Parabacteroides chongii: one gene and its partner. The protein of the gene in region 1 binds, or shares a complex with, the protein of each later gene. Links are inferred from orthologs where the notes say so. Each region holds a gene or a part of one and is shown on either strand. Other genes may lie near its edges.

Region 1 (4,434 bases):
ATACGCAGCCGTCACAAATTTAACCGGCTTGGAAAAATCCAAAGAATCTTCCGTATTCCAGAAAAAGGTAGAATCCGGCAACGCCTCCTGTGTCACTTCGATAGAAGCCAACCCGGACGCACGCGATATCGTACAGACAACTTTCTCGATCTCAGTGCCGAAAGGCATAGAGTCCGGATTAAAAATACGTCCGTTTACCTGATCGATCACAAACTTCACTGCTTCCAACCCTTTGACAGAATCACTTTTTAAAGAAAAAGACGTTATCTGACAATCCTTAGGTATTTCATACTCCTGATCGTCCGAATTCAGACAAGAAGACAGAAACAATGCAATACATCCCGCTACAAATAGTACTATTCTATTTTTCATCCAAAAATAAGTTTGTTGCATATAAAGCCACAAAAGTAGAAACATTTTTTGCTTTATTCCCAATATCGGCTAATATTTATAATATTTTAGTTCCGTTAAACTACTTCGCTCACTGATTTTTCCGTAAAAAAACAGAGATTACATGATCCTGCACTTTTTTCACGTCTGTCAGCGACAGAGATGCCACCCAGCTAAGATCCGGCGCTTTCACGCCCGATTCCAGATTGACCGGGGCTGTTTCAACCAACATCTGATCCCATAAACCGTCCTCCAAAAAATGACCGAGAAGCGTAGCTCCCCCTTCCACCATCAACGAATCCAGTTTACGGACATACAACTCACGCATTACCTGCGGCAAAACCGGCTGCCCGAAATCAATCGTGACATATTCCACATTCTCCCGGCTGACAGCCTCCACCGCTGTAAAAACCAGCGTTTTCACCGCCCCGTCCAACAGATGATAATGAGGCGGGATACGTAAAGTCCGGTCGAGAGCCACCCTTACAGGCGATTTCCCCGCCCAATGGCGTACCGTCAACGAGGGGTTATCCAGCAAAGCCGTTTGTGTGCCGACCATGATAGCCGCCACATTCGCCCGCAAATGATGTACCCTGCGCAAAGTCTCCGAAGAAGACAACACGACAGCCGGCAACGAATTATCCGTCCGCAGCCGATCCATAAAACCATCCGCACTCTGCGCCCATTTCAGATAGATATAAGGCCGTCGCTTTTCCTGGAAAGTCATAAACACCCGGTTCAACTCCCGGGCTTCCTCCTCCATCACGCCGGTCACCACCTCCACACCTGCCTCACGAAGCATCCTCACTCCTCTCCCCGAAACTTCAGGAAAGGGATCCAGACATCCGATCACAACACGGGGAATCTGCTTTTTGATGATGAGTTCAGCACAGGGAGGTGTTTTCCCATAATGAGAACAGGGTTCCAGGCTCACATATATCGTCGCCTCTTTCAACAAAGATTCATCACGGACCGAAGCGATCGCATTCACCTCGGCATGTGCCTCGCCATATTTCCGGTGATAGCCCTCTCCGATAATTTTCCCCTGATGTACAATCACAGCCCCAACCATCGGATTTGGCGCCACATTCCCGATCCCGTTACGGGCCAGAGAAATACAGCGCGCCATATATTTATTTTCAACCTCGACCATTTTCTTTGCGTATAAATGGTTTTTGCATTACTTTTGCATTAAAATTACATTGTTATGACTGAGACTGTCGCTTATATACAAAATACGCTCAAAGATTATTATCCGCTAAGTGAAATCAAAGCATTCATTCGCCTGATAATGGAGCGCGTGTGCGATATCCAGCCGCATCAATTCTTACTCTGCAAAGATAAAGAATTATCCGATAAGGAAAAGACCGAGATTCACAATATCGTAGAACGATTGACAAAATACGAACCGATCCAATATATTTTCGGCAAAACCGACTTTTACGGATTCGAGTTCCTGGTAAACCCGTCAGTCCTGATCCCGCGTCCGGAAACGGAAGAACTGGTCGAGTTGATCGTACACGATTATCCCAAGAAAAGTATCGACATACTGGATGTTGGTACCGGCAGCGGTTGTATTGCTATCACTCTGCGGAAATTACTGAGCAAATCACAGGTTTCGGCACTCGATATTTCGCCGGAAGCCCTGAAGGTAGCCCAAAGAAACGCTATACATAATCGCGTACAACTCTTTTTTTACGAAAGGGACATTCTTCAACCATCCAAAACAGCCGATTCCATAGAAGATGAGTTCGACGTGATCGTCAGCAACCCTCCTTATGTGATGGAGAAGGAAAAAGCGGAGATGGAGAAAAACGTCCTCGATTATGAACCGCCACTCGCCTTGTTCGTTCCCGACGACAATCCTTTGCTGTACTATAACAGCATTGCGCGTTTCGCCGAACAGAAACTGAAGAAAAAAGGATACCTGTATCTGGAGATCAACTCACAGATGGGTGAAGCCGTTGTGAACATGCTGCGCATGATGGAATTTAAGAACGTAGAACTGATCCAGGACCTGTCCGGGAAAGACCGCTTTGTAAAGGCACAGACATGGAACAGATAACCGAAGCGGAAATGTTGCGCCGTGCTGCCGCTTATTGTTCGACAGCCGAACGTTGCATCCAGGACGTGCAAAAGAAGATCAAAGCAGCCGGTCTCACCCAGGAGGAAGGCGAACGTATCATCGCCCGTCTGCTTCAGGAAAAGTTCATCGACGAACACCGGTTTGCCCGTTACTTTGTAAACGACAAGCTGCGCTTCAACAAATGGGGACGCATCAAAATCGCTTATGAACTTCAAAAAAGAAACATCCCCGCTCCCATACGTGCGGAAGCCCTGGAGGGGATAGACGAAACAGAATATACTCATATCCTCCAATCGTCTCTTAAAGCGAAAAAGAAATCGACCAAAGGGAAAGACGACCGGGATATTTATATCAAACTTCTGCGTTTTGCTGCCGGCCGTGGTTTTGAGAGCCGTGAAGCTTCCCGTTGCCTGAAACAACTATTCAACGGTAACGACTATGAGGAAGATTTTGAATGACCTGCTGAATCTCTTCTTCCCCAAGCTCTGCATGATATGCCAGACACCCCTCACCGGAGGAGAGGAACATATCTGCTTAACATGCTTGTGTGACCTACCCCGCACGGGATATGATTTCTTGAAGGAGAACCCGGCGACGTATCTGTTTGCCGGGAAAGTACCCGTTTACCGGGCAGCCGCTTTTCTGCATTACGAAAAAGGCGGCCATGTGCAACAGCTCATTCATTCCCTGAAATACCACGACAACCGCGAGATCGGTTTCCGCCTGGGACGCATGGCGGGTTTGAACTATCGGCAGGCTTTCCTGACAGATTGCCCGGATCTGCTCTTGCCTGTCCCGCTCCATCCCAAGAAGAGGAAGCAGCGCGGCTACAACCAGTCCGAATGGATAGCCCGGGGACTGAACAGTGTTTTAAAACTTCCGATAGATACCACCAGCCTCCGCCGTATCAAAGAGACAGACACGCAGACCAGCCGGCAGACATACGAACGCTGGCAGAACGTACAGGATATATTCTCGGTCGCAGACCATAAAGAACTGGAGGGGAAACATATTCTCCTGATAGATGACGTCATTACTACCGGCTCCACCATCGGAGCCTGCGCCGAAGCACTGCTGGCGATTCCCGGAGTACGGGTCAGCGTGTTGGCGATCGCAATCGCTTGAGAAAACAACTCATATTCATAAAATACAGAAAGCCCGGCAGAACTTCTAAACGGGCTTTCTTTCTGTACTCTCTCTTCACAGAGGTAAAACAGAGTTACTTTATTTTCATTACTTTAGTATTACTGATACCACTTGTTCTCCTGTCGCAGGGTACTTAGCGGGTATACATAGCTGCGTGGTATCTAAATTATTTGATTTTTAATTCTTATTTTACAATTGCTTTAACAGCAGCTTCGCCTTCAACAGCTACAACTACTACACCAGCAGGAACGTTGATCTGAGCTTCGTCAGAAGACAGAACCGTGCTAGCAACAGTCTGACCCAGTACATTGCTGATCACAGCAGTCTTACCGGCAGCACCCTTGATTGTTACTGAACCGTTACCTGAGATAACAGTGAATGTAGTTACAGAAGGTTCCTGTTCGTTAGCAACCGGATTGCCGTTGTAAGCTTCTTCCATGTTGAATGTTTCACCGTGTGTAAACTTATTAGTTACAACAACAGTACCATTCACCCAACGTAAGTAACCTTCGTTAGTTGCAGATTTTTCAAACAGATCCTTAGTAGGTGCACTATAATCTTTGTACTGTGTCTGGATCTTGAATGAATTTGCATCGTTATCTACATAACGGAAAGCAAACTTAGCCACATTGAAGTCAGGAGAATCCATACCCAATTTAACGACTTCACCACCCTTACGAGTAATATACAGCGTATCATCTTTATGATAACCTTCTACGAATGACAATTTAGCCAGGTTTTCGTCAGCTTCTATCATATTGATATACGGATTATTGTGCATATGTTCCTGTTTATAAGCATATGCCGTATCG
Region 2 (3,636 bases), 2.6 Mb from region 1 along the record:
GGCGATTTGTACCAGATTATCCAGCTTCACGCCTTTGTGAATGATGGTAGAACCCATTACGGCACGGTCGATCGTCGTGTTGGCACCAACTTCAACATTGTCTTCCAGCACGACATTTCCCAACTGCGGGATCTTCTTGTAATTTTCTCCTTCGGGAGCAAACCCGAATCCGTCCGAACCAATTACCGAACCGGCATGCAGGATACAGTTATTACCGATCTTACATCCGTTGTAGATGGTCGTGTGCGGATAAAGAATGCAGTTATCTCCGATAGTCACGTTATCACCGATATATGTGTTAGGATATATCAGGCAGTTCTTCCCCAGCCGGACATTTTCGCCGATATAGGCAAAATTGCCGACAAAGCAATCGTCTCCCAGTGTGGCAGAGGCTGCGATGAACGCGGTTGAAGAAACTCCGGTCTTTTTAGGTTTGGACTGTTCTACCAGGTTGAGTAACATGGCAAGAGCAGAATAAGCATTTTCTACTTTTACTAAAGTAGCGGTAACTTGTTCAGCCGGAGAAAAGTCGTTATTCACCAGAACAATGCTCGCTTCTGTATTATAGATATAATGTTCGTACTTAGGATTTGCCAGGAACGTCAGTGTTCCGGGTTGTCCTTCTTCTATTTTTGAGAAGTTGCTGACTTTCACTTCAGGGTTGCCATCAACGGTTCCGCCAAGAAAGTCCGCTATTTGTTGGGCTGATAACTCCATTACTTATTTTGTTATATTGTATTTGAATTGAGACTGCTCCACTAAGAACAAAGCAGTTTGCAAAAATGGTGAAAATTATTGGGATAGCCTATGCTTTGCAGGGAATAATTCCCTTATCATGCAGATATCCTGCCATTTCACGCTGTACAGCCTGTGCTGCTTCACGGGCAAATGATGCGAATTTTTCTGATTTATCTACGTAAATGATCGCACGTGAAGAATTAACAAGCAAACCGCACTGATCGTTCATTCCGTACTGGGCAACTTCCTGCAGACTGCCTCCCTGTGCACCGACACCCGGTACTAAAAGGAAATGGTTGGGGGCATGTTTGCGGATATCCAGGAACATTTTTCCCTGTGTCGCGCCGACAACGTACATCATCTGTTCGTCGGTAGCCCAATCCTGCGATTTCTTCAATACTTTTTCAAACAGACGTTCGCCGTTGGCATCTTCTGTCATTTGGAAATCCAGTGACCCCTTGTTGGATGTCAGAGCCAGCAGGATCACCCATGCTTCCGGATAGATCAGGAACGGTTTCACGCTATCTTCACCCATATAAGGTGCTACTGTTACGGCATCAACTTTGATATGATCGAAGAAAGAGCGGGCATACATCTCGGAAGTGTTACCGATGTCGCCACGTTTCGCGTCAGCAATAATGAACTGGTCCGGATAATTCTCACGCAGGTAAGTGACTGTCTTTTCAAATGCAAGCATTCCTTTCACACCCAGACTTTCGTAGAAAGCCAGATTGGGTTTGTAAGCTACGCAATAGTCGGCTGTAGCATCTATAATCGCTTTGTTGAAAGTGAAGATCGGATCTTCTTCAGAAAGTAAATGCTGCGGGATTTTCTTTATATCGGTATCCAATCCAACGCAAAGGAAAGATTGTTTCTTTTTGATGTTCTCGAATAATTGTTGCTTGTTCATCTTGTCTTGTGTCAAATAGTGAAACTGTTATAGTTCGGCCTCTTTCAGACGTTCTGCATTTTCGGCAACGGTCAGTTGGTCGATGCAGGATTGTATATCGCCATCCATGAAAGCAGATAAGTTATAAATTGTGTAGTTGATACGATGATCGGTGATACGTCCTTGCGGATAGTTGTATGTCCGGATCTTCGCGGATCTATCGCCCGACGAAACCATTGTCTTGCGTTTGTTGGCAATGTCGTCCAGGTATTTCTGATGTTCTTTGTCATAGATAAAAGAACGCAGGCGGGTGAGCGCGCGTTCCTTGTTTTTCGGCTGGTCACGCGTCTCCGTACATTCGATCAGGATCTCTTCGCTCACGCCGGTGTTCGGGTTTTTCCAGACATAACGCAAGCGCACGCCTGATTCAACCTTATTCACATTCTGGCCGCCGGCACCTCCCGAGCGGAAAGTATCCCATTTAATTTCACCTTCATTAATTTCAACATCAAACTCGTCTGCTTCGGGGAGCACGGCCACGGTGGCTGCTGAAGTGTGTACACGTCCCTGTGTCTCTGTGCTGGGCACGCGCTGAACGCGGTGTACACCCGATTCATATTTAAGCGTACCGTATGCTTTTTCACCGCTGACGGTAAAGATTATTTCCTTATATCCGCCCGATGAACCTTCGCTGCAACTCGACAGGGCGACTTTCCATCCTTTGGTTTCGCAGTACTTCATATACATACGATACAAGTCGCCGGCAAACAGGGCAGCTTCATCGCCTCCTGTTCCGCCGCGTATTTCAACGATGGCATTCTTGTCGTCTTCCGGATCGCTGGGGACAAGCAGTAACTTGATCTCCTCTTCCAGCTCCGGAATACGGGCATTGCACGTATCCAGTTCTTCACGGGCAATCTCCCTCATTTCGGGGTCCTGCTCCGTTTCCAGTAATTGGCGTGCTTCTTTTATTCCATTTAATGTATTGACATATTCGCTACGGGTAGCCACGATCTTCTCCAGATCGCGGTACTCTTTATTGAGCTTTACAAACCGTTTCATATCGGCAATCACTGCCGGGTCGGTGATCAGAGTCCCGACTTCTTCAAAACGGCTCACTAATCCGTCCAGTCTTCCTAATAAACTATTATCGGCCATTTATCAGATTAATATACGAAGCGACCTTTTTCGCTTTCAATGATCAATTCGTTTTTATCTGCTTCTTCCACGAAGCCAACTACCTGTGCATCGATGTTGAAGCTCTTGGCAATGCTGATCACTTCTTCAGCATGTTCAGGTGACAGGTAAACTTCCATACGGTGACCCATGTTGAACACTTTATACATTTCGCTCCAATCCGTTCCGCTCTGTTCCTGAATGATACGGAAAAGAGGAGGGACAGGGAACAGGTTGTTCTTTGTCACACGTTTGTTTTCTACAAAGTGCATCACTTTGGTTTGTGCTCCGCCGGAGCAGTGTACCATACCGTGGATCTGCGGACGCAGTTTGTCCAGCAACACTTTGATCACAGGAGCGTATGTGCGGGTAGGAGAGAGCACCAGTTTACCGGCATCGATACCCAGTTCTTCGATCTGGTCGGTCAGTTTCAGTCCGCCCGAATAAACCAGTTCGCCGGGAACGGCTGCATCATAACTTTCCGGATATTTTGTTGCCAGATATTTGGCAAATACGTCGTGGCGTGCAGAGGTCAGACCGTTGCTGCCGGTTCCGCCGTTATATTCTTTTTCGTAGGTGGCTTGTCCGTAAGAAGCCATGCCGACAATTACGTCTCCACCTTGTATATTACTGTTGTCAACCACATTCGCACGTTTCATGCGGCAGGTTACGGTGCTGTCTACAATGATGGTGCGAACCAGATCGCCCACATCGGCAGTCTCGCCTCCGGTTGCATAGCAGCCTACGCCCATTTCGCGCAGTTCGGCCAGCAGTTCGTCCGTTCCGTTGATGATGGCGGAGATTACTTCTCCCGGGATCAACAGTTTATTACG

The links.
Region 2: the proteins of prmC (region 1) and prfA are in contact, whole or in part, in a crystal structure (PDB 2B3T), measured with the Escherichia coli proteins. The link is inferred for Parabacteroides chongii from one-to-one orthologs.

What each region holds. Positions count from the first base shown.
Region 1 is NZ_CP120849.1:2,663,084-2,667,517, reverse strand. The notes cover bases 554-3,526. They hold prmC (peptide chain release factor N(5)-glutamine methyltransferase), read left to right. Parts: upstream 554-1,597; coding sequence 1,598-2,455; downstream 2,456-3,526. Other genes in these bases: P3L47_RS09925 (ComF family protein), read left to right, coding at 2,915-3,526; P3L47_RS09930 (regulatory protein RecX), read left to right, coding at 2,443-2,934; ribD (bifunctional diaminohydroxyphosphoribosylaminopyrimidine deaminase/5-amino-6-(5-phosphoribosylamino)uracil reductase RibD), read right to left, coding at 554-1,543. In the rest of the region: BamI family beta-barrel-assembly machinery protein, read right to left, coding at 1-417; more of ribD, read right to left, coding at 482-553; more of P3L47_RS09925, read left to right, coding at 3,527-3,601; P3L47_RS09920 (DUF6383 domain-containing protein), read right to left, coding at 3,807-4,434. UniProt on the Escherichia coli protein: Methylates the class 1 translation termination release factors RF1/PrfA and RF2/PrfB on the glutamine residue of the universally conserved GGQ motif, i.e. on 'Gln-235' in RF1 and on 'Gln-252' in RF2.
Region 2 is NZ_CP120849.1:80,486-84,121, reverse strand. What follows is about bases 731-3,636. They hold prfA (peptide chain release factor 1), read right to left. Parts: upstream 2,786-3,636; coding sequence 1,676-2,785; downstream 731-1,675. Other genes in these bases: P3L47_RS00470 (AIR synthase related protein), read right to left, coding at 2,794-3,636; pyrF (orotidine-5'-phosphate decarboxylase), read right to left, coding at 806-1,648. Outside these bases: lpxD (UDP-3-O-(3-hydroxymyristoyl)glucosamine N-acyltransferase), read right to left, coding at 1-717. UniProt on the Escherichia coli protein: Peptide chain release factor 1 directs the termination of translation in response to the peptide chain termination codons UAG and UAA.